3 regions of the Pseudomonas kulmbachensis genome follow, and region 1 is predicted to be linked to each of the others. Evidence: predicted binding sites of a transcription regulator. Region 1 holds the regulator's gene; each other region holds the start of a gene.

Region 1 (7,869 bases):
AGGGAAATAAACCCGGCCCACAACCGTGGCGCAATGATGTACTTGAGTGGGTCAACCCCAATCATTTCCAGGCTGGACAGTTGCTCGGTCGATTTCATGTTGCCGATTTCAGCGGTCAATGCAGACCCCGCTCGCCCGGCAAACAGCAAGGCAGTTACAACCGGCCCCAGCTCACGCAACAGGGTCAAGGCAACCATTTGCCCGACAGCCTGCTCGGAACCATAGCTGGACAGAATGCTGAAGCCTTGCAGCGCCAACACCATGCCGATGAATATGCCGGACACCACAATAATGACCAAGGACATGACGCCTACAGAGTGCAGTTGCTTGAGCAAAAGCCCAAACCCGCCACCGATACCGCCACGCCCCAGCAGTGCATGAAACAGGAAAATCGTCGAACGCCCCAGCACCGAGACAATGTCTATCCCGGCACGACCGAACAATCCGACACGGTCCATTAATGAATGTTTGCGCATCAGCGCTTCCCCAGAAGATCGGTTCGGTAGTCCGAGGCCGGAAAGTGAAACGGAACCGGGCCATCCGGATCGCCGGTCATGAACTGGCGAATACGCGGATTATCGGCATTCATCAGCTCTTCCGGCGTGCCCTGCCCCAGCACCTGACCATCGCCGACTACATACAGATAGTCAGAAATACTCGCGGTTTCAGCCAGGTCATGAGAAACCACAATACTGGTGATACCCAACGCATCGTTGAGCAGGCGAATCAGCCGTACCAGCACCCCCATTGCAATGGGATCCTGGCCCACGAAGGGCTCGTCATACATCAGGATTTGCGGATCCAGGGCAATCGCCCGCGCCAAAGCCACCCGGCGCTTCATGCCGCCAGACAATTCGTCGGGCATCAGATCGATAGCCCCGCGCAAGCCCACTGCCTGCAATTTCAGCAACACAATGTCGCGAATCATTTCTTCCGGCAGCTCGGTATGCACCCGCAGCGGGAAGGCAACGTTCTCGAACACGTCCAGATCGGTAAACAGCGCACCGCTCTGAAACAGCACGCCCATATGCTTGCGGGCATCAAACAAATCACTGCGCGACAGGGTCGGCAGGTTTTGATCATTGACCCACACTTCGCCGCTACTGGGACGCAGTTGCATGCCCATCAGGCGCAATAGTGTGGTTTTGCCGCAGCCCGACGGGCCCATGATTCCCGTGACCTTGCCACGCGGAATACGAATATCGACATTATTGAAGATGCTGCGCGTGCCGCGCTTGAAGGACACTCCCTTCAGCTCGACCGCGTAGGCGTTATCGGCGCTCATCTAAACTCCTTGCGATACAGCGTCTGCCTCTCACCCGGACACCAAACTTCTTATCAAGAAGCACGCGTTCCCTGGCGGGCCGAACTGGCGGCGAACTATACCACCGCTCATAGTGACCGCCCAAGGCCGAAGGAGTGCCGGTTAAGCCTCAATACAGTGAAATAAAGAGGGTTTTTCTTAAATCACACGAAGTCTTTGCCTAAAGAGACAACAATGCACTGCGATCAAGCGTGAGGGATGCGCACATAACCGCTATAATCGTTGCCTTTTCTCAGGCTACCCGACTTCAACCATGAGCCAATCCAGCGACCTGATTCAATCTGCCCAACGCACTATCCGCCTCGAACTGGAAGCCGTAGAAGGTTTACTGGCACATATCGACGCAGATTTCGTACGCGCTTGCGAGATGATTTTGGCTAGTAAAGGCCGGGTAGTCGTGGTCGGCATGGGCAAGTCAGGGCACATAGGCAACAAGATTGCCGCCACCCTGGCCAGCACCGGCACCACGGCTTTTTTCGTTCACCCGGCAGAAGCCAGCCACGGCGACATGGGCATGATCACCCGCGATGACATCATCCTCGCACTGTCCAACTCCGGCTCAACCGCCGAAATTGTCACCTTGCTGCCCCTGATCAAACGCCTTGGCATCAAACTGATCAGCATGACCGGCAATCTAGAGTCGCCACTGGCCAAGGCCGCCGACGTCAGCCTTGACGCACGCGTAGCCCAAGAGGCTTGCCCGCTGAATCTGGCACCGACCTCCTCCACCACGGCAACCCTGGTTCTGGGCGATGCACTGGCCATTGCACTGCTTGAAGCCCGCGGTTTCACAGCAGAAGACTTTGCCTTTTCCCACCCTGGTGGCGCCCTGGGCCGTCGCTTGTTGCTGAAAGTCGAAAACGTCATGCACTCTGGCGACGAGCTGCCGCAGGTACAGCGCGGCACGCTGCTCAAGGAAGCGCTGATGGAAATGACCCGCAAGGGCCTGGGCATGACCGTGGTCGTTGAAGAAGACGGCCGCTTGGCCGGAATCTTTACTGACGGCGACTTGCGTCGCACCCTGGACCGTGAGATCGATATCCGCAATGCAACCATCGATGCGGTCATGACCCCACACGGTAAAACCGCCCGCGCTGACATCCTGGCGGCCGAAGCCCTGAAAATTATGGAAGACCACAAAATCAGCGCGCTGGTTGTTGTCGACAAGGAAGACCGCCCGGTTGGTGCCTTGAACATGCACGATCTGCTACGCGCAGGAGTAATGTAATGACCCAGGAACTTCTCAAGCGCGGTAAAAACATCAAGCTGGCCATTTTCGACGTTGACGGCGTTTTGACCGACGGCCGCCTGTACTTCCTCGAAGACGGCAGCGAGTTCAAGACCTTCAACACCCTCGACGGCCAGGGCATCAAGATGCTGATGGCTGCAGGAGTCCAGACCGCGATCATCAGCGGCCGCAAAACCCCGGTGGTCGAGCGCCGCGCGCAAAACCTGGGTATTCCACACCTGTATCAGGGTCGAGAAGACAAATTGGTCGTGTTGGACGAGCTTCTTGGCCAACTCAACCTAAGCTATGAACAGGTCGCCTATCTGGGCGATGATCTGCCTGACTTGCCGGTCATCCGTCGTGTCGGCCTGGGCATGGCGGTGGCCAATGCCGCTGGCTTTGTTCGCGAACACGCCCATGGCGTTACTCAGGCACGTGGTGGCGAAGGTGCCGCCCGCGAATTCTGCGAGCTGATTCTGCGTGCCCAGGGCAGCCTGGACGCAGCCCACGCCGCCTACCTATAGAGCTTTATATGCTGAGCAAAAAGATTCGCCACATTCTGCTATTCGCGGTCATTGCTTCGCTGTTTGCGGCAGTTGGCTACTGGAATATCAGACCGGAACGCTTTCTCGACACCCCTGCCGTGGCTGTTGATGAACAGGCTATCGACTATTACGCCGTCAATGCACGCAGCCTTCAGTACTTGCCAGACGGCAAGCTGCAATACGAGATGACCTCCGACAAGCTTGAACATCTTAAAGCGTCGGAAGTCACTCAACTGACCCGCCCCGACATGCAAATGTATCGCGGCACGGCATACCCATGGCACGTGCAGAGCGAGCGTGGCGAAGTCAACCCGGACGGTACGCAGGTCGAGCTGATCGACTCGGTGCGTGTTGCCCGCACCGACGAGAAGAACCGCAGCACCGTTATTACCAGTACCCGCATGACTGTATTCCCGCAGAAGCAATATGCGCAGACCGAGCGAGACGTTAGAATCGACGGTGCTGGCGGCGTAACGACCGGCAAGGGCATGAAAGCATATTTGAAAGACGGCAGGATGGACCTGCTGTCCAACGTAAGAGGACAGTATGAGTCTCGTTAAAACCCTCCCTTTATTGCTCAGCTTGAGCGCAGCACTGGGAAGCGTGAGCGCCTGGGCTCTGCCGAACGACAACGAGCAACCTATCCGCATCCAGGCCAACGAAGCCCAACTGGATGACAAGCAAGGCGTTGCCACCTACAAGGGCGATGTAATCATCACCCAGGGTTCGATGAAAATCACTGGCAACACCGTCACCATTACTCGCAATAGCGCGGGCGAGATCGACGTGGTTACTTCCGTCGGCAACCTGGCTTACTTCGAGCAACTGCAGAAAGCCACGGACCCCAAGCCGGTTCAGGCTTATGCCGTTACCATTCAATACCATGCGCCGCAAAACCGCATCGTGCTGATCGACAAGGCTAAAGTCATCAACGACGGCAACACCACCGAAGGTGAAAAAATCATCTACGACACGGTGAAACAAGTCGCCAGCGCCGGTCGCGCCAATGGCAGCCAGGTCACAGCACCTCGCCCACGCATTGACATGGTGATCCAGCCCAAGAAGAAGGCCCAGTAATGGCAACTCTGAAAGCCCAGCATCTGGCCAAAAGCTACAAGAGCCGTCAGGTAGTACGTGATGTCAGCCTGTCGATCGACAGCGGGCAAATCGTGGGCTTGCTCGGCCCTAACGGCGCGGGCAAAACCACGTGCTTCTATATGATTGTCGGCCTGGTACATGCCGATCAGGGCCGCGTCCTGATCGATGACCTGGACGTCAGCCATGAGCCGATGCACGGTCGCGCACGCGCCGGTATTGGTTACTTGCCGCAGGAAGCCTCGATTTTTCGCAAGCTGTCGGTAGCCGACAACATCATGGCGATCCTCGAGACCCGCAAGGAACTCGACAAGGCAGGTCGACGCAAAGAGCTGGAAAGCTTGCTGCAAGAGTTCCACATCAACCACATCCGCGACAACCTGGGCATGAGCCTGTCGGGCGGCGAGCGTCGCCGAGTAGAAATTGCCCGGGCACTGGCCACCGCCCCCAAGTTCATCCTGCTCGACGAACCCTTTGCCGGGGTTGACCCGATCTCGGTCGGCGACATCAAGCAAATCATCTACCACCTCAAAGCCAAGGGCATTGGCGTACTGATCACTGATCACAACGTGCGCGAAACCCTCGACATCTGCGAAACCGCTTATATCGTTAACGACGGCCAACTTATTGCCGAAGGTGATGCTGAAACGATTCTTGCCAACAAGTTGGTGAGAGAAGTGTATCTGGGCAATGAATTCCGCTTGTAAGGCCAGGATATAGCGTGTTGCCGGAGCGCCAAGGACAGAAAAAAGTCCGCATGATTTTTATTATCCAGGCGCTCGATGGGGAGCGCTCTCGATTAGTTGCGCAAGCAAAAAACTAATCTGAGCACCCCCTAGGCAAACGCATCGGTTTCAGGCATATAATTTGCTTATGTTTGGCGCTCACGCGCCCTGTAGTGGATGGCGCCATGTGCGCCGGCGAATAAGGTGTTAAGCCCCTGCCATGAAACCATCGCTAGTCTTGAGAATGGGCCAGCAGCTGACGATGACACCTCAGCTGCAACAGGCCATCCGCCTGCTCCAATTGTCGACCCTCGACCTGCAACAGGAAATCCAGGAAGCCCTGGAGTCCAATCCGATGCTCGAACGCCAGGAAGAAGGCGACGACTTCGACAATGCAGACCCCCTGGCCGACAACATCGAGCAAAAACCCAATACCGACGTTCAGGAACCGACTTACCAGGAATCTGCGCAAACTGTAGATAACCTGGACGAAGGCGACTGGAACGACCGCATTCCCAATGAACTGCCAGTCGATACCGCCTGGGAAGACATCTACCAGACCAGCGCCAGCAGCCTGCCAAGCAACGACGATGACGAGTGGGACTTCACCACCCGCACCTCTGCTGGCGAAAGCCTGCAAAGTCACCTGCTGTGGCAATTGAACCTGGCACCGATGTCTGACACCGACCGACTGATCGGCGTGACCCTTATCGACTGCATCAACAACCAGGGCTACCTGGACGAAACCCTCGAGGAAATTCTCGAAGCGTTCGATCCGGAACTGGACATTGAGCTCGATGAAATCGAAGCCGTTCTGCACCGCATTCAGCAATTCGAGCCATCTGGCATCGGTGCGCGCAACCTGGGCGAGTGCCTGCTGCTGCAATTGCGTCAGCTCCCGGCCAAGACACCCTGGCTGAACGAAGCCAAACGCCTGGTCACTGACTACATCGATCTGCTGGGCGCGCGCGACTACAGCCAACTCATGCGCCGCATGAAGCTCAAGGAAGACGAGCTGCGCCAGGTCATTGAGCTGGTGCAAAGCCTCAACCCGCGCCCTGGCTCGCAAATCGAGTCCAGCGAAGCCGAGTACGTCGTACCTGACGTGATCGTACGCAAGGACAACGAACGCTGGCTGGTAGAACTCAATCAAGAGTCCGTGCCACGCTTGCGGGTCAACCCGCAATACGCGGGTTTCGTGCGCCGCGCCGACACCAGTGCCGACAACACCTTTATGCGCAACCAGTTGCAGGAAGCACGCTGGTTCATCAAAAGCCTGCAAAGCCGCAACGAAACCCTGATGAAAGTGGCTACCCAAATCGTCGAGCATCAGCGCGGCTTTCTGGAATATGGCGACGAGGCCATGAAGCCGTTGGTACTGCATGACATCGCAGAAGCTGTCGGCATGCACGAATCAACGATTTCGCGAGTAACTACGCAGAAATTCATGCATACCCCCCGCGGTATTTATGAGCTTAAGTACTTTTTCTCCAGCCACGTCAGCACCTCCGAAGGCGGCGAATGCTCCTCCACCGCGATCCGTGCCATCATCAAAAAACTGGTTGCGGCTGAAAATCAGAAAAAGCCGTTGAGTGACAGCAAGATCGCTGGTTTACTGGAGGCACAAGGTATTCAGGTAGCCCGTCGCACCGTCGCCAAGTACCGCGAATCCCTAGGGATAGCGCCTTCAAGCGAACGTAAGCGGTTGATGTAAGCCACGGACCCCAGCGTTTCAGTGGCAGGCTGCTCGGCCTGCCGCTTTATGCAATGGCATCAAAGGAGAAACTGTATGCAAGTCAACATCAGTGGACACCAACTGGAAGTCACCGAACCGCTACGCGCTTACATCGGCGAAAAACTCGACCGACTGGAGCGTCACTTCGACAAGATTACCAACGTACAGGTAACGATGGCGGTCGAAAAACTTAAACAGAAGATCGAAGCCACCTTGCACATCCATGGAGGAGAAGTCGTTGCCAACGCCGAGCATGACGACATGTATGCCGCCATTGATCTGCTCACTGACAAGCTTGATCGCCAACTGAAAAAGCATAAGGAAAAGACCCAAAGCCTGCTCCAGGGCGCGACCGGTCGTTAATACTCCCTACCCATGATCCGACTTGAAAGTATCCTGACCCCCGGCCGTTCCTTGGTGAACGCGCCGGGCGGCAGTAAAAAGCGCGCACTCGAACACATTGCCAACCTGATCAGCCGCGAAGTGCCTGGTCTCGAAATGCAGGATGTTTTTGAGAGCCTTATCGCCCGTGAAAAACTGGGTTCTACCGGTTTTGGTAACGGCATCGCCATACCCCACTGCCGCCTCAAGGGCTGTGAGTCGCCAGTCAGCGCCTTGCTTCACCTCGACGCCCCTATAGATTTCGACGCCATCGATGGCGCGCCGGTCGACCTGCTGTTCGTTTTGCTGGTGCCAGAAGCGGCAACCGATGCACACCTGGAACTGCTCCGGCAGATTGCCAGCATGCTCGATCGTAAAGACGTTCGCGAAAGACTGCGTAACGCATCCAGCAACGAAGCGTTGTATCAGGTTGTTCTGGACGTACAGAACGGTCATTAATCATGCGCTTAGTAATTGTCAGCGGACGCTCCGGCTCCGGTAAAAGTACAGCCCTCGCCGTCCTTGAAGATAACGGCTTCTACTGCATCGACAACCTGCCAGCCGGCTTGCTGCCGGAACTGGCCGAGCGTGCGCTGATTCACACCGAATTGGCGCAGCCGCTGGTGGCCGTATCGATCGATGCGCGAAACCTGCCGAGCCACTTGTCACGTTTCCCCCAACTGCTTGAAGAGGTTCGTAATCGGCATATCCAGTGCGATGTTCTGTACCTGGACGCCGACGAAGAAACCTTGCTCAAGCGCTTCTCGGAAACACGTCGCCGTCACCCGCTCAGCAGCGCAAGCCGCTCACTTGCCGAAGCTATTCGAGACGAAACC
Region 2 (7,869 bases), 440 kb from region 1:
TGGCCGTAGAGTTGGGCGCCGATGTGGTCGGCGGTATTCCGCACTTTGAAAACACCCGTGAACAAGGGGTCAGTTCGATCAAGTTCTTGATGGACCTTGCCGGGCGCACCGGTTGCCTGGTGGACGTGCATTGCGACGAGACCGACGACCCGCATTCACGCTTTCTTGAAGTGCTGGCCGAAGAAGCACGGGTACGCGGTATGGGCAGCCGGGTAACCGCCAGCCACACCACGGCCATGGGCTCTTACGACAATGCCTATTGTTCAAAACTGTTCCGGTTGCTCAAGGCCTCGGGAATCAACTTCGTATCGTGCCCGACCGAGAGCATTCATTTGCAGGGGCGTTTTGACACCTTCCCGAAACGCCGTGGCGTAACTCGGGTGGCCGAGCTGGATCGGGCCGGAATGAACGTGTGTTTTGGCCAGGACTCGATCAAGGACCCGTGGTATCCGCTGGGCAACGGCAACATCCTGCGGGTGCTGGATGCCGGTTTGCATATCTGCCACATGATGGGTTTTGACGATCTGGCGCGCTGCCTGGATCTGGTCACCGACAACAGCGCACGCACGCTCAATCTGGGTGAGGGTTACGGAATCGAGGTAGGTCGCCCGGCGAATCTACTGGTGCTGGATGCCGAAAATGATTACGAAGCGGTGCGGCGCCAAGCCAAGGCACGGGTGTCGATCCGTGCTGGCAAGGTGCTTATGACGCGGGTGCCGGAGCGGATTGAGTTCAGCTGAGCGAAGCGAGACTGCGACTAGAACAATCGTGGGAGCGAGCCTGCTCGCGAATGACCTTCGCGAGCAGGCTCGCTCCCACAGGAGGGCTTGATCGACAACAGAGTATCTACAGAAGGCCTGGATGACCGATAACACCCATCACGTCATCTGAATAATGGTCTGCATGATGGTGCTTTGCGTCGAGATGGTTTTGGCGTTGGCCTGGTAGTTGCTCTGCGCCTTGATCAAGTCCACCAGCTCATTGGTCAGGTTGACGTTGGAGTCTTCCAGCGAATTGGACTGAATGGCCCCCAGGCTGCCAACTTTCGGTGCGTCGTAGCCAGCCATACCCGAGGAGAAGGTTTCCTTCCAGGCAGTACCGCCCACCGGCTGCAGGCCTTGTTCATTGGTAAAGCTGGCCAGGGATATCTGGCCGATGGCGCGGCTTTGGTTGTTGCTGAAGTTGGCGAACATCACGCCCGAACCATCAATGGTCAGGTTGTTGATCTGGCCGGTGGCGTAGCCGTCCTGGGTCGGCGGGTTACGCGAGGAGTCGGTGTTGTACTGAGTGGTCTTGGCCATGTTGATGGCAATGCCGCCCGGCTTGGCGTCGGCACCGTTCGAGTCCCATTTACCATTGATCATGGCACCCGGCTTCCAGCCACTGACAACCAGCGTGTTTTCAGGCTGATCCTTGATCGGATCGGGCTGCGTGACCTTGGTCAGCGCACCAGCCGAGTCAAACTCCAGGGTCGAGGCCACTGGAGCCTTGGCGCCATCGCCCGAGACTGGCGTGCCATCAGGGTTACGACCGTCAATCAGGGTGTAAGAACTCCAGGTATTGGCACCGGTCTTGACCATGTACTGGTCCATCGGGTGCGCGTTGCCTTGGGTGTCGTAGACCATGGTGCTGAATTTTTTGCTGTAGCTGGTGGACTCGCTCGGATCGAACGGAATTTTGGTCTGGTCAATCGTATCGGAGCTGGAGTTCAGGTTGATCTCCGACGTTACCGAACCCGTAGGCTTGGGCGCCAGGTTAGAAGTGTCGATGCGCAGGTCGGTCAGTACACCGTTGATGATATTGCCGTTCGCATCCACGCCATAGCCCTGCAAACGCGCAGTGCCATCGGAGCTGGTCACGTAGCCCTCTTTGTCGGATTTGAACGTGCCGGCACGGGTGTAGCTCAAGGAGCCGTTGTCGCTCAGCACGAAAAAGCCGCTGCCCTGAATCCCCATATCCAGCAGGTTGCCGGTGTTGTTGATCGAGCCCTGACCAAAGTTTTGCGAGACCGCTGCCAGGTTTACGCCACTGCCTACGGTCTTGCTGCCGATACCCAGCTTGCTGGCCGAGTAGATATCGGCAAATTCTGCGCGCGATGCCTTGAAGCCGGTGGTCGCAGCGTTGGCGATGTTGTTGCCGGTCACGTCGAGTTGCTTGTTCGCCGCATAGAGACCGCTAAGGCCGATATTGAATGACATGTTTCTCTCCTTGAGGCGTATGAGTCGGCTTAGAGGCCTATGGTCTGGACTTTGGACATGCCAATGCTGCCCAGACCTGCGAGGTTGAGCATGATTTCGCCACCGGTCTTGCTCAGGGTCACGCTGTTAACGGTCGCTGGCAGGTAGGTGGTGAGCGCCGTGGTGCCGGTGTCGTTTTTGCTCGACGCTGTGAAGGTGTAGGACCCTTTGTCCAGCAGCACACCGTCGTCGTCCTTGCCGTCCCAGGTAAAGTCCGCGTTGCCGGCTTTCTGACTGCCCAGCTCCAGGGTGCGGACCACCTCTCCGTCGGCATCGGTAATGGTGATGACGGGTTTTGAATCGGCGTCCTTGACCACCACGGTGCCGTTGAATGGCTTGTCGCTGGCAGGGTCCACATAGGCTTCACTGGTTTGCACGATGACCGAGCGGCCCACCAGCGACGATGCCTGCAAAGCCTGCGAGGACTGCAGCCCGCCCGACAAGGAGTTGACCGTATCGTTGAGCGAGGTGATGCCCTCCAGGCTGCTGAACTGCGCCAGTTGCGCGACGAACGCGGTGTTGTCCTGGGGGTCCAGCGGGTTCTGGTTTTTCAGCTGGGTGACCAGCAGTTGCAGGAACGCATCCTTGCCCAGCGCCGTGTTGCCGGTAACGCCTTTGGTTGCCGCCGCCACGCTGGTGTCGGTGGTCTTGGCCTGGGCAGAGTTGGCAAGTACCTGATTAAGGGTCAAGCCGCTGGTGGAATCGGTCACACTCATTTGCGTCGTCCCTTATCACTGACCGAGGGTCAGGACCTTCTGCATCATGGTTTTGGCGGTATTCATCAGCTCGGCGTTGGTCTGGAACGAACGACTGGCGGAAATCATGTCAGCCATTTCTTCAACCACGTTGACGTTGGGGTAATACACATAGCCCTTGGCGTCGGCAGAAGGATGGTTCGGCTCGTAGCGGGCCTGCAGCTCGCTTTGGTCTTCAACCACACCCAGCACTTGCACGCCTTGGCCCGCGCCGTCCTGGTTCTGAAACAGCGAGTCACCCGTACTGCTTTGCGCACCTTCGAACATAGTGGCGAACACCGGGTGCCGGGCACGGTAGGTCTGGTCGATGCTCGACGACACGGTATCGGCGTTGGCGATGTTACTGGCGACGGTGTTCAGACGCGTGGTCTGGGCACTCATGCCGCTACCGGCAATATTGAACACACTGGCTAGAGACATGAATTACTCCCCGCGCAGGGCCGACATCAGCCCTTTGAATTTGCTGTTGAGCAGGGTGAAGCTGGCCTGGAAGTTGACCGCATTCTCTGCGTAGTTCGACTGCTCGATCTGAGCGTCCACTGTGTTCTGGTCGATCGACGGCTGCATCGGCGTGCGGTACAGCAGCGACTCATCGCCACTGCTCAGACCCTGGGCTTCGATATGGCGAGTGTTGGTCTTGTTCAACGCAAACGTGCCGCTCTGGTTTTTGTCACTCTGGGCGGCGAGCACAGAGGCGAAATCCAGGTCCCGAGCCTTGTAGTTCGGGGTATCGGCGTTGGCGATGTTGTTGGCCAGTACTTCAGCGCGCTGGGCGCGAAAGCCCAGTGCCTGCTCATGGATACCAAGCGCTTTATCGAAGCTGATGCTCATGTCGAAAAACCTTTGTGGGCTGACCTGAGGATGTGATTCAGGTTCTACATGACATGAACAGAGCAAACCCCGTGCCAGTTGGCACAGAGCCGTATTTCAAGGCTTTGGGAGGGGCATGGGAGGCGGCAATGCCAGAAAAGCGGCAACGGTTGACCGCTGACTGCCGCTTTTCTGCCGCTTTGCTTCGGGTTTTCCGTAGCAGCTGCCGAAGGTCTACGGTCTACGGTCTACGGTCTACGGTTATTTGTCCGCCTATTTAGCCTGGTAGATGATCCCCGGGCTGCATTGGACCATCTGGTAATGATCCGGCAATCCGTTGAGCGCTTCGGAGGCGCCCAAAAACAGATAACCGCCCGGCTTCAAGGTGCTGTGAATGCGCAGCAGGATGTCTTTCTTCACTTCTGCCGAGAAGTAGATCAGCACATTGCGACAGAACACGACGTCGAACTTGCCAAAGCCTGCATAGCTGTCCAGCAGGTTGAAGGGGCGGAACTCGACCCGATTCTTGATCGGCGTCTTGATCACCCAGCGCCCCGGCCCCTTGGGGTCGAAATAGCGCTGCAAGCGCTCCGGCGACAGGCCACGGCCAATCGCCAGGTTGTCGTACTCACCGGTGCGGCAGGTGTTGAGCATCTGGGCTGACAGGTCGGTGGCAAAAATCTGCACGCCCGCCTTCAGTTGCCCCAGGTTGCTGCGCTCAAACTCATCAATCGCCATCGACAGCGAAAAGGGCTCCTGCCCCGAAGAACAGGCTGCCGACCAGATACGCAAGCGCTGCCCCGGATTGGCCTTGATTTGCTCAGGCAGCACCTTGTTCTTCAATACTTCGAAGGGATAGGTGTCGCGAAACCACAGGGTTTCATTGGTGGTCATGGCATCGACCACCAACTCGCGCAGCCCGCTGCGCGGCTGGCTCTGGATACGTTGAATCAACTCGCCCAACGACTTGATGCCTTGCTGCTCCATCAGTTTGTTGAGCCGGCTGGAGACCAGGTACTGCTTGTTTTCACCCAGCAAAATGCCACAGGCTTTTTCCAGGAAGACCCGGAACTGTTCAAAATCCAAATTAGCCGTCGACAAATGTCCTGCCTCTTAAATCGTTTTGACCGCCAAGGGTGAACCCTGGCTATGGTCTGCTGCTTTGATCCGGTCGACTACCCGGGATGCCAGGTCATCAGGCCGGAATTTGGCCAAAAAGTCATCAGCCCCGACTTTTTTGACCATCGCCTGATTGAATACCCCAGACAACGAAGTATGCAGAATGATGTGCAATTTTTGCATCCGCGGATCGTTGCGGATTTCGGCGGTCAGGGTGTAGCCGTCCATTTCCGGCATCTCGATATCCGAGATCATCATCAGAAACTCTTCGGACGGGTCCTTGCCCTCCTCCACCAGCTTGCGCAGGTAGTCCAGCGCCTGACGACCGTCGTTCAACGACACGACTTCAACGCCCACCGTTTGCAGGCAACGGGCAACCTGCTTGCGTGCCACCGACGAATCGTCGACGGTCAGCACCCGCAGCGACAGCGCCTTGGTTCGGGTTTCAACATCCACCACGCCATGGGTGATGGTTTCAGGCGATGGCGAAACTTCTGCCAGGACCTTCTCGACGTCAATGATTTCGACCAATTGGTCGTCCATCCGGGTCACGGCCGTCAAGTAATGGTCGTTACCGGTGCCCTTGGGCGGCGGATGAATATCTTCCCAGTTCATGTTGACGATACGTTCGACCGAGCGAACGAGAAAGCCCTGAGTCTTGGTGTTGTACTCGGTGATGATCACAAACGGGTTGCTCTGGTCTTTCAAAGCACCCGATCCGGTGGCCATCGCCAGATCAAGAATCGGAATGGTCGCGCCGCGAATGCTCGCCACACCACACACCACAGGATGGGACTTGGGAATCATGGTCAGTTTTGGGCATTGCAGCACCTCCCTGACTTTGAACACATTGATCCCGTAAAGCTGTGGCCCATCCAGACGAAACAGCAACAGCTCCAGGCGGTTTTGCCCCACCAGTTGAGTGCGCTGGTTAACCGCATCCATCACTCCGGCCATACTCAGCTCCTCTTAAAGACTTCAAGTTTCAACACCCAATTTCCGTAAACGGCACGGGGCTTGCTTTTTTATCGGCCATGAACGCAAAAACGACAAATTCCTGCCACCGATTTTTCCCCCAGACGCTGCGCCGCTGCTGTCTGAGCGTCCTGGCGGCTGGCGCCCTGCTTGGCGTAGGCACTTATAGCAGGGCCGACGCGTTTACATCACCTGAACAGCTTATCGGCGTGACCCAGGGCTTTCTTGAATTCACGGTTGAAGACTATCTCGCCACCAGCCAGACCGAGGGGCGATATCAGATCCAGGTCAACAACCTGGACCCGCGTCTGCGCTTGGCTCATTGCGACAAGGAATTGACAGCCTCCCTCGAAAGCCCGGCACAACCCATGGGGCGCGTGATCGTGCGTGTACGCTGCGAAGGGCTATCGCCATGGACCATCTTCGTTCCGGCCCAGGTCAAACTGTTCCGTGACGTGGTCATCGTCAATCACCCGCTCAAGCGCGGCATGGTGATCGACTACGCCGATGTCACTTTGCGCGAACGGGATGTGGGCCTGATCAATCAGGGCTATCTGACCGCGACCGAGCTGGCGGTCGGTCAAAAACTCCTGCGCCCGATGGTCACCGATCAAGTGCTGACGCTCACGCATCTGGAACAGGCTGCTGCCGTGCGCAAGGGTGACCATGTGGTAATCAGCGCCCGCAGCGGCACGTTAAGTGTCAAAATGCCCGGCGAAGCCCTGTCGGACGGTGGCCTCAGCGAACAGATCCGGGTAAAGAACCTGAATTCCAAGCGTGTGATCCGCGCTCGGGTCACAGCACCCGGCCAAGTTGAGGTGGCATTGTAGGAAAACTGGCATCAGCTCCTCGACTTTCCTACACTGTGGTTTGACGTAGATCAGTACCGTTCTATGTGAAGCTATGATTAATCGAGCCTAAAGTTTTTCCGGGTATGGCCGAAAACATGGCAAGCGTCCAAATACCCCGAGGTTTTTCGTTATGGTCATCGACTTCAGTCGTCTCAACAGCGCACCGCCCTTAACCGGCAGCACGCGCAGCAACGCCAGCCAGGAAACCGGTAGCGCCACGCAAGCGGCCCCGGCAAAAAGCCCTGAACAAGCCAGCGCCCCGAGCGGGGAATCTGTACACCTCAGCCAAGAGGCTCAACAGTTGCAGAAGATCAGCGACTCGTTGCGTGAACAACCTGCGGTCGACAAAAATCGGGTGGCCGAGCTTAAACAAGCCATTGCCGACGGCAGCTACAAGGTCGACAGCAATCGGGTCGCCAGCAAACTGCTGAATATGGAAGCCGAGCGCTAGGCCCACGGCCTGTGCCGCACTTTTGGACGCTTAATCCAGGGGTTTGTTGACGCTTCGTTGTGAGCCGCGTCGCTGGGCTGTGTTACTCGCAGCTTATTTGAAACACCAAACTACACTGCTCGCGCCTTGCCCTGCACCAAGTGGGACAGCGTCGCGGCCACAACGAAGCGTCAACAGACCCAGAGTTCGCCATGCACGACGAAAATTTACTGCAACTGATCAATGATGACCTCGCCCCCGCCGAGCAACTGCTTGGCCTGTTGCAGGACGAGACCATCGCCCTTAAAGGCCGCGACATGCAGGTGCTGGAAAATATTCTGGCGCGCAAGCAGTCGCTGATCATTTTGCTTGAGCAACATGGCCGCAAACGCAGCGAGATCCTGGCAAGCCTGGGCCTGGCTACCAACCGCAGCGGCCTCGAAAGCTTGGCCAGCCATTCCAGCGTGGGCGCGCAGCTGCTTAGCCAAAGCGATGCGCTGAACCAGTTACTGGCTCAATGCCAGGCCGCGAACTTGCTCAATGGCCAGTCGATCCAGACTCAGCAGGCGATCACCGCCAACCAGTTGCGCATTCTTCATGGCGGCGAAGCCCCATCGTTGTATGACGCACGCGGCACCACTTCGATGCTTAACAAGCACCGCGCCTACAGCCAGGCCTGAGCCTGCGCAAAC
Region 3 (7,869 bases), 1.2 Mb from region 1:
GGCCAATGCGCATGGTGATCGCGTACGACATGCCCGCAGGCACCATAAACGCCACTGATACGATTTGCAGCGCGATTTGGTGCGCCGCCAGTTGCGTACTGCCCATGGTGCCCATGCACAACGCAGCAAAGGCAAACAGCCCGACCTCCACTGCGTATGTACCACCAATCGGCAGGCCGAGGCGCCACAGCTCGCGTAGATAAGTCAGATTAATCCGCGACAGACCTTTACTGATTGGATATGCGTCGTAGGCCGGATGCCGATGGATATGCCAGGCCAAACCCAGCGCCATGCAGGTCGCCACAATCGCCGTGACCAGACCGATCCCCATCAAGCCCAGTTTTGGCAGGCCGAACATGCCGGTAATCAGTGCGTAATTGAGCAAGAAGTTGGCCACCGTGCCAATCAGGCTGATCACCATCACGGGGGTCGCCCGGCCCATCGCACTGGTAAAACCACGCAACGCCATAAAGGTCATATAGCCGGGCAGGGCGAACGGCAACAGCAGCAGGAACTGGCCCGCGGCTTCGACGTTGCTGGGCGTCTGGCCAAACAACAAGAGCAGCGGTTTGATATTCCACAGCATCACTGCGCCACCCAGGGCCAGGGCCCAGGCCAGCCACAACCCGGCCTGCGTCAACCGGGTCGCGCCTTCAATATCGCCCGCGCCCTGACGAATCGACACCAGCGTACCCACGGCAGCAATCACGCCGATGCAGAAAATCGATACGAACGAATAGCTCGCCGCACCCAGACTCCCGCCAGCCAGAGCCTCTGGGCTCAAGCGCGCCATCATCAGCGTATCGGTGAGCACCATCAGCATGTGAGCCAACTGCGAGGCGATCAGCGGCCCTGCCAGCCGCATAATGGCCCAGAGTTCGATACGTGCAGGATGCTGTTTGATCATCTGTTCGATTTCTATAGGTTCGTTGAAAGGCTTGATTCTCGGTGGGTAGAGTGTTTTAAGCAAAGGGATAAAAACGATCACTGGCATGATTAAAACTCATACCAAGATTAATAACTTGCGCCTCCTTCTGTTGCGCCATAGGAACATTCGCAATGTCTCGTAGCCTTCCTCCACTTTATGCCTTGCGTGCCTTTGAAGCGGCAGCTCGCCACAGCTCGTTTACCCGGGCAGGAGAAGAGCTGTCGATCACCCAGAGCGCCGTGAGCCGCCATATCAAAACCCTGGAGGCGCATTTCGCCTGCCGGTTGTTTAAACGCAGTGGCCGCAGCCTGCAGCTCACCGAAGCCGCTCGCCTTTTGCTACCGGGTGTTCGCGAAGGTTTTGCCGCCCTGGAGCGCGCCTGTACCACTTTGCGCGCCGAAGATGACACCTTGCGCATGAAGGCCCCCTCGACCCTGACCATGCGCTGGTTACTGGCCCGTTTGAGTCGCTTCCGTCACCTGCAGGCGGGCAACGAGGTGCAACTGACCAGCGCCTGGATGGATATCGATAATGTGGATTTCAATCAGGAACCGTTCGACTGCGCCGTGCTGTTGAGCAACGGTCACTTTCCACCTGACTGGGAGGCCACGCTGCTGTTCCCGGAGATGCTGATCCCGGTCGGCGCGCCCACTGTGCAAGGTGACCAACCCTGGGACGCCAAACGACTGGCCGCCACAGAACTGTTGCACCCCACGCCCGACCGCCGTGACTGGCGGCGCTGGCTCGACTGCATGGGGCTTAGCGGGCAAGTATCACTCAAGGGTGGGCAAGTGTTCGATACCCTGGAGCTGGGCATGATTGCCGCCGCCCGGGGTTACGGCATTTCCATGGGCGACTTGCTGATGGTTGCCGAGGACGTCGCCCAAGGCCGCCTGAGCCTGCCGTTTGCGGCCGCCGTGGCCAGCGGCGAGAATTACTACCTGGTCTGGCCCAAGACCCGCCCCGGTGGCGAGCGTTTGCGGCGTCTTAGCGACTTTTTGCAACACGAAGTCGCGGCGATGGAACTGCCGGCCGTGCAACGGTTGAAGTAAACCGGCTTGATCACCCGCTGACAGGCCGATACTGCAATGCCTCCGCCAGATGCTTGCGTTCTATGTTTGGCGTTTGCTCAAGATCAGCCAATGTCCGCGCCACTTTCAACAACCGATGTGCGGCGCGCAGTGACAGGGTCATTCGCTCGCAGGCCTTCTCCAGCCAGGCGTTATCCACATCACTCAACGTGCACTGGCTGCGCACACCCGGCAGATCGAGAAAGGCATTGGCACAGCCCTGACGCTGCAACTGACGCTCACGCGCTGCTGCCACTAACACCGCAGCCTTGGCTGTGGTCTCGCCCGAGGCAAGCGACGGGTTGAGCGATGTGGTTTCACGGGCCACGGTCAGATGCAAATCGATGCGATCGAGCAACGGCCCCGAGAGCTTGTTGCGATAGCGCTGGATCTGTTCCGGGGTACAACGACATCGGCCCGTGGGCTCCCCAAGATAGCCACAGGGGCAGGGGTTCATCGCCGCAACCAGCTGGAAGCGCGCCGGAAAACGCATTCGATCCCGGGCCCTGGCAATTACGATAAAGCCGGACTCCATAGGCTCCCTCAAGACTTCCAGTACCTTACGATCGAACTCGGGGAGTTCATCCAGAAACAACACCCCGTGATGCGCCAGCGTAATCTCCCCCGGCTGTGGTTTTGAACCGCCGCCCACCAGAGCCGGGCCGGAGGCCGAATGGTGCGGCTGACGAAACGGACGCTGCGGCCAGCAGCTCAAAGGCATATGGCTGGCCACCGACGCAATGGCCGCGACTTCCAGCGCCTCTTGCTCGGTGAGTGGCGGCAACAAGCCGGGCAGACGGCTGGCCAACAGGGTTTTGCCAGTGCCGGGCGGACCGGTAAACAGTAAATTATGGCTGCCTGCAGCCGCGATCAATAATGCCCGCTTGGCTGAAAGCTGCCCCTGTACATCGATCAGATCAGGATAGGGTTTGCTCAGGTGCAGCAAACCGCTGGCGGTGTAAGGCTCAATCACCGCGCGACCAGCGAAATGCGCCACTACCTGCAACAAGTGTTCGACTGCGATCACCGTCAACCCGGCGGCCAGGCATGCCTCTTCGGCATTGGCCAGCGGCACTACCAGGGTACGGCCTGCCGCACGTGCCGCCAACGCGGCAGGTAACACGCCCTGAACTGACCGGATTGCCCCGGACAACGCCAGCTCGCCCAGACACTCGACCTGTTCCAGAGCAGCCACCGGTATTTGCCCGCTGGCTGCCAAAATACCCAAGGCAATGGCCACATCAAAGCGTCCGCCGTCCTTGGGCAGGTCGGCGGGCGCCAGATTGAGAGTGATACGCCGAGCGGGAAAATCCAGTGCGCAATTGAGAATCGCACTGCGTACCCGCTCTTTACTTTCCTTGACCGCCGTTTCGGGCAAGCCGACCAGCGTCAACGCCGGTAAACCATTGGCCAGATGCGCCTCGACCGTAACGACAGGCGCCTCCACACCCACCTGGGCGCGGCTGTAAACGATAGCCAGAGCCATGGCTCATTCCTTGAGTTCGCAAAAAACCCATCCTGCGCGAATCAGAAACCAGGGGCAGGATTGGAATGGATACCGGATGTGAATGGGCATGGGAACACTGCGTACGATCTGCCTGGCGACGACGCCTGAATTCTGGCTGAACCTGCAAACCACTTACGACCTGCGCAAAGCAGAAATCGAGCGTGGCGCAACGATTCGCGAGCAGGTTGAACCCATTCACAACTGCGCCTGACACTCACTCTCCCAGCGCTTTGGTCCCCAGGTCCTCAGCCAAGCGCAGCAAATAGCCGTCAGGATCGAGCACCAAAAAGTTGCGCTCGCCAAACAACACATCGTTGCTGCGATACCAGCGCTCTTCGAGGGGTTTGCGCAGGCTGTGGCCAGCGACCTCAAGACGGGCGATCAGGCTCTGGGCGTCCGGGCACTTGATCGAAAGGTTCATGCCTCGACCGAATGGCGGCTCCAGCGGGCCGACACGCCAGGACGACTCTTCAAGGTCATCCTGCTCCAGCATCAGCTGGCTGCCATGGAACGACAGGAACGCAAAATGATCCTCGGGCCGTTGGTACTCGACTTTGAAACCGAGCACCCCACAGTAAAAATGCAGGCTGCGGGCAATATCCGAGACGATCATCTCGGGCACTAACGGGTTCATGACCAACATACAAAAACATCCTTGTTCATATGAAGTGCACCGCCTTCGAGCGTTATTCGGTCGGCGGCAGCTTGGCTTCCAGCTCGGCCACTTTGGCTTCAAGGCTTTCAAGACGAGCACGGGTACGGGCCAGTACCACCATCTGGCTATCGAACTCTTCGCGGCTCACCAGATCCAGTTTGCTGAAACCACTTTGCAGCAAAGCTTTGAACTGGCTTTCGATTTCGTTGCGCGGCAGCGCGGTTTCGCCACTGAACAAACGTGAAGCGTGGCCACCGAGGGCATCGAGAAGATCTTTGGGCGCGAGCATGGATAAGGTCCTTAAAACTGATGGCAGCGAGTGTATCACGGGGTGTCGGGGCTCAATGCCGACGGCTTTCTGCACATTTTTCGCGCATTGCCCCTACAGCCTACGCACCATCTTCGAGCACAAACAACCCGCCGAATCAGGCCAAAAGCCATCAACTTCCGCTAAATCGCTGTAATTAATGATTTTTCCAGACATGGCAAGGTTTCTGCTTAGACATACATGACTCATGCACTGATGCAGTAGCTGTGACGAAGGCAGTGCGGCAGGTGGTTCAAGGAGTGTTTTCGTCACCAGCGACTTACACACGTTGTACAGCCTGAAGAAGGCTGACGATGCGTTACAAAGCCAGACACTGCGCTTAGACTTGAGCCGGGTTTGTTTTCCTGGGGCAAGTCCACCAATTCGGGAGAAGTTTCATGAAGCTAGTCACCGCCATTATCAAGCCGTTCAAGTTGGATGACGTGCGCGAGTCGCTGTCTGAGATCGGCGTACAAGGCATTACCGTTACTGAGGTCAAAGGCTTCGGCCGGCAGAAGGGTCACACCGAGCTGTATCGCGGCGCGGAATACGTGGTCGATTTCCTGCCAAAGGTGAAGATTGATGTCGCCATTGACGACAAGGATCTTGATCGGGTTATCGAGGCGATAACCAAGGCTGCCAACACCGGCAAGATTGGTGACGGCAAGATTTTCGTGGTCAATCTGGAACAGGCTATTCGCATCCGTACCGGCGAAACCGATACCGACGCAATCTAAGCCGCCAAACCCCAACGCCCCAGGAGAAAACACTATGACTCTGCGTAAATTCGCAGGGCTCGGAGCCCTGCTGTCTGTTGTAATGCCTGGCCTGGCCATGGCGGCAGACGAAGTGGCTGCTCCAGTCCTCAACTCCGGCGACACCGCCTGGATGCTGACTGCAACCGCTTTGGTGCTGTTTATGACCATTCCAGGCCTGGCGCTGTTCTACGGCGGCATGGTGCGCTCCAAAAACATTCTTTCTGTAATGATGCAGTGCTTCGCCATCACCGGTCTGATCAGCATTCTGTGGGTCATTTATGGCTACAGCATCACGTTCGACACCGCGGGGATGGAAGCCGGCGTCGTTAACTACAATTCGTTCATCGGCGGCTTGGGCAAAGCGTTCCTGGCAGGTATCACACCCGCCAGCATTACTGGCCCGGCAGCGCTGTTCCCTGAGGCCGTGTTTGTCACGTTCCAGATGACCTTCGCCATCATCACGCCGGCCTTGATCGTAGGTGCGTTCGCTGAACGCATGAAGTTCTCGGCCATGCTGGTTTTCATGGGCGTGTGGTTCACCCTGGTCTATGCACCGATTGCGCACATGGTCTGGGGCGGCCCGGGCTCGCTGCTCGGTGATTGGGGCGTACTGGACTTCGCTGGCGGCACCGTGGTGCACATCAACGCCGGTATCGCTGGCCTGGTGGCGTGCATCGTGCTCGGCAAGCGTAAAGGCTACCCGACCACCCCAATGGCTCCGCACAACCTGGGTTACACCCTGATCGGTGCCGCCATGCTGTGGATCGGCTGGTTCGGCTTTAACGCAGGCTCCGCAGCTGCCGCCAACGGCACTGCCGGTATGGCGATGCTGGTCACTCAGATCGCAACTGCCGCCGCCGCATTGGGCTGGATGTTTGCCGAGTGGGTCACCCACGGCAAACCAAGCGCACTGGGCATCGCCTCGGGCGTGGTCGCCGGTCTGGTTGCTATCACTCCGGCAGCAGGCACCGTTGGCCCAATGGGCTCGATCGTAATCGGTCTGTCGGCTGGCGTGATCTGCTTCTTCTGCGCCACCAGCCTCAAACGCAAACTGGGCTACGACGACTCCCTGGATGCATTCGGCGTACACGGCATCGGCGGCATCGTCGGCGCGATCCTCACCGGTGTATTTGCAGCACCTGCACTGGGCGGTTTCGGTGCAGTGACCGACATCTCGGCCCAGGTCTGGATCCAGTTCAAAGGCGTCGCCTTCACTGTGATCTACACCGCAATCGTGACCTTCATCATCCTCAAGGTACTGGATGCAGTGATGGGCCTGCGAGTGGCTGAAGAGGAAGAGGCTGTGGGCCTCGACCTGGCTCAGCACAACGAGCGGGGCTACAACCTGTAATTTGGCCTCTAAAAAAACCCGGCATGCCGGGTTTTTTTTTGCCCGTAATAAGGCGATATTCTCGGTAATGAAATGATTTGCCCTACACGTTACGGGGGTCTCCAAGTTCTACGCTTGTTGTAGTGAAGAATACTTGCGACGCAACTCGACTATTAGCCGCTTTGCTTTTTTCTTCAGCACGCTAGAATGCGCGCCGAGGGCAGAAAACAATGCTCGAGTACGACGAAAGCGAGGATGATCTCCCGACGCTTTCAAGGCCCGTGAGCCGTGCTGCCGGAGCATCTGGCACTGGGCGCCTGGCAAGGTGTTTATTCAGACGGACGCCGTAATGATGTCGGTATTCGTCAAGCCCTCTTCACGTTACAACGCTGAAGAGGTGCAAGCCGCGGTTTGCCCAAGGCTACTTTTTCACCAGCGGCGGTCGACAGTTGCCACAGCTGGTCTATAACTAATCTGCTTTACGTATGTCATGGGGTAGAACATGAGCGACGACGATCTGGAAAATGATGACCTCGAAGTAGGTGAAGACGACGAAACCGAGGATGGCCTGGAAACGGCAGCCGAGGACGTTGCAGATGACGACGGTGGCGATGATGCTCCGGTCCCTGCGGCCAAAGGCAAATCCAAGGCTGCAGTGTCAGTCGATGACCTGCCGAGCGTAGAAGCCAAAAACAAGGAGCGTGATGCTCTGGCCCGCGCCATGGAAGAGTTTTTGTCCAAAGGTGGCAAGGTGCAGGAAGTTGAGGCCAACGTGGTGGCAGACCCGCCCAAGAAGCCTGACAACAAGTACGGCAGCCGCCCTATCTAAGGGTTAGCTGTTTGCTTGAAGAAAAAACCCGCCGTCGCTGCGGGTTTTTTTGTGGGTGATGCAAATACAACACTAATCCCTGTAGCAGCTGACTCGCGGAGCGAGGCTGCGATCGGCTGCGAAGCAGTCGCAAAATCAGACACTGCAGTGTACCCGTCAAACTCGGATCTCAGGTTTTACGGCCGCTTCGCAGCCTCGTTCCTTCGGCAACTGCTACGGAGCGTATTGCCTGCGCTGCTGGCCCTAGCCAAGTGCTTTCAACACTGCCGGTAACTCGCTCAAGCAGCCAATTTCAGCATCCGGGGCCCTGTCGCCATCCCAGTGCTTGCCACCCGGGTTGAACCACACCGCACGCAAGCCCGCCAATTGCGCCCCGGCAATATCATCGCCGGGGTGATCGCCCACATGCACCGCCGCACCCGCCGCCACGCCACCGCGCAGCAGGGCTTCGTGAAACAGGCGCGCATCCGGCTTGGCGATACCGA

What was found. Region 1 encodes sigma-54, which starts transcription at its own class of promoters, with help from an activator protein. Its sites were predicted from a motif close to ANTGGCATNNANNTTGCTNT; they were not measured.
Region 2: a site for sigma-54 is predicted at 3,883-3,902, ahead of flgB (flagellar basal body rod protein FlgB). Genes of this name have one in related genera too.
Region 3: a site for sigma-54 is predicted at 4,642-4,661, ahead of glnK (P-II family nitrogen regulator). Genes of this name have one in related genera too.

What each region holds. Positions count from the first base shown of each region.
Region 1 is NZ_OY817088.1:4,334,249-4,342,117, forward strand. It holds gene mlaE (lipid asymmetry maintenance ABC transporter permease subunit MlaE) at 1-476, opposite strand, end outside; gene U5A05_RS20055 (ATP-binding cassette domain-containing protein) at 476-1,285, opposite strand; gene U5A05_RS20060 (KpsF/GutQ family sugar-phosphate isomerase) at 1,578-2,552, shown strand; gene U5A05_RS20065 (KdsC family phosphatase) at 2,552-3,076, shown strand; gene lptC (LPS export ABC transporter periplasmic protein LptC) at 3,085-3,657, shown strand; gene lptA (lipopolysaccharide transport periplasmic protein LptA) at 3,644-4,174, shown strand; gene lptB (LPS export ABC transporter ATP-binding protein) at 4,174-4,899, shown strand; gene U5A05_RS20085 (RNA polymerase factor sigma-54) at 5,138-6,631, shown strand; gene hpf (ribosome hibernation-promoting factor, HPF/YfiA family) at 6,707-7,015, shown strand; gene ptsN (PTS IIA-like nitrogen regulatory protein PtsN) at 7,028-7,492, shown strand; gene rapZ (RNase adapter RapZ) at 7,495-7,869, shown strand, end outside.
Region 2 is NZ_OY817088.1:3,899,050-3,906,918, forward strand. It holds gene codA (cytosine deaminase) at 1-740, shown strand, start outside; gene flgE (flagellar hook protein FlgE) at 879-2,198, opposite strand; gene flgD (flagellar hook assembly protein FlgD) at 2,228-2,953, opposite strand; gene flgC (flagellar basal body rod protein FlgC) at 2,969-3,412, opposite strand; gene flgB (flagellar basal body rod protein FlgB) at 3,416-3,823, opposite strand; gene cheR (protein-glutamate O-methyltransferase CheR) at 4,076-4,903, opposite strand; gene U5A05_RS18070 (chemotaxis protein CheV) at 4,916-5,878, opposite strand; gene flgA (flagellar basal body P-ring formation chaperone FlgA) at 5,956-6,726, shown strand; gene flgM (flagellar biosynthesis anti-sigma factor FlgM) at 6,878-7,198, shown strand; gene U5A05_RS18085 (flagella synthesis protein FlgN) at 7,390-7,857, shown strand.
Region 3 is NZ_OY817088.1:177,305-185,173, reverse strand. It holds gene U5A05_RS00940 (NorM family multidrug efflux MATE transporter) at 1-907, opposite strand, end outside; gene U5A05_RS00935 (LysR substrate-binding domain-containing protein) at 1,060-1,980, shown strand; gene U5A05_RS00930 (YifB family Mg chelatase-like AAA ATPase) at 1,991-3,484, opposite strand; partial or broken gene U5A05_RS00925 (HigA family addiction module antitoxin) at 3,591-3,716, shown strand; gene U5A05_RS00920 (bleomycin resistance protein) at 3,720-4,148, opposite strand; gene U5A05_RS00915 (accessory factor UbiK family protein) at 4,192-4,449, opposite strand; gene glnK (P-II family nitrogen regulator) at 4,866-5,204, shown strand; gene U5A05_RS00905 (ammonium transporter) at 5,239-6,576, shown strand; gene sutA (transcriptional regulator SutA) at 7,058-7,384, shown strand; gene U5A05_RS00895 (HAD family hydrolase) at 7,628-7,869, opposite strand, start outside.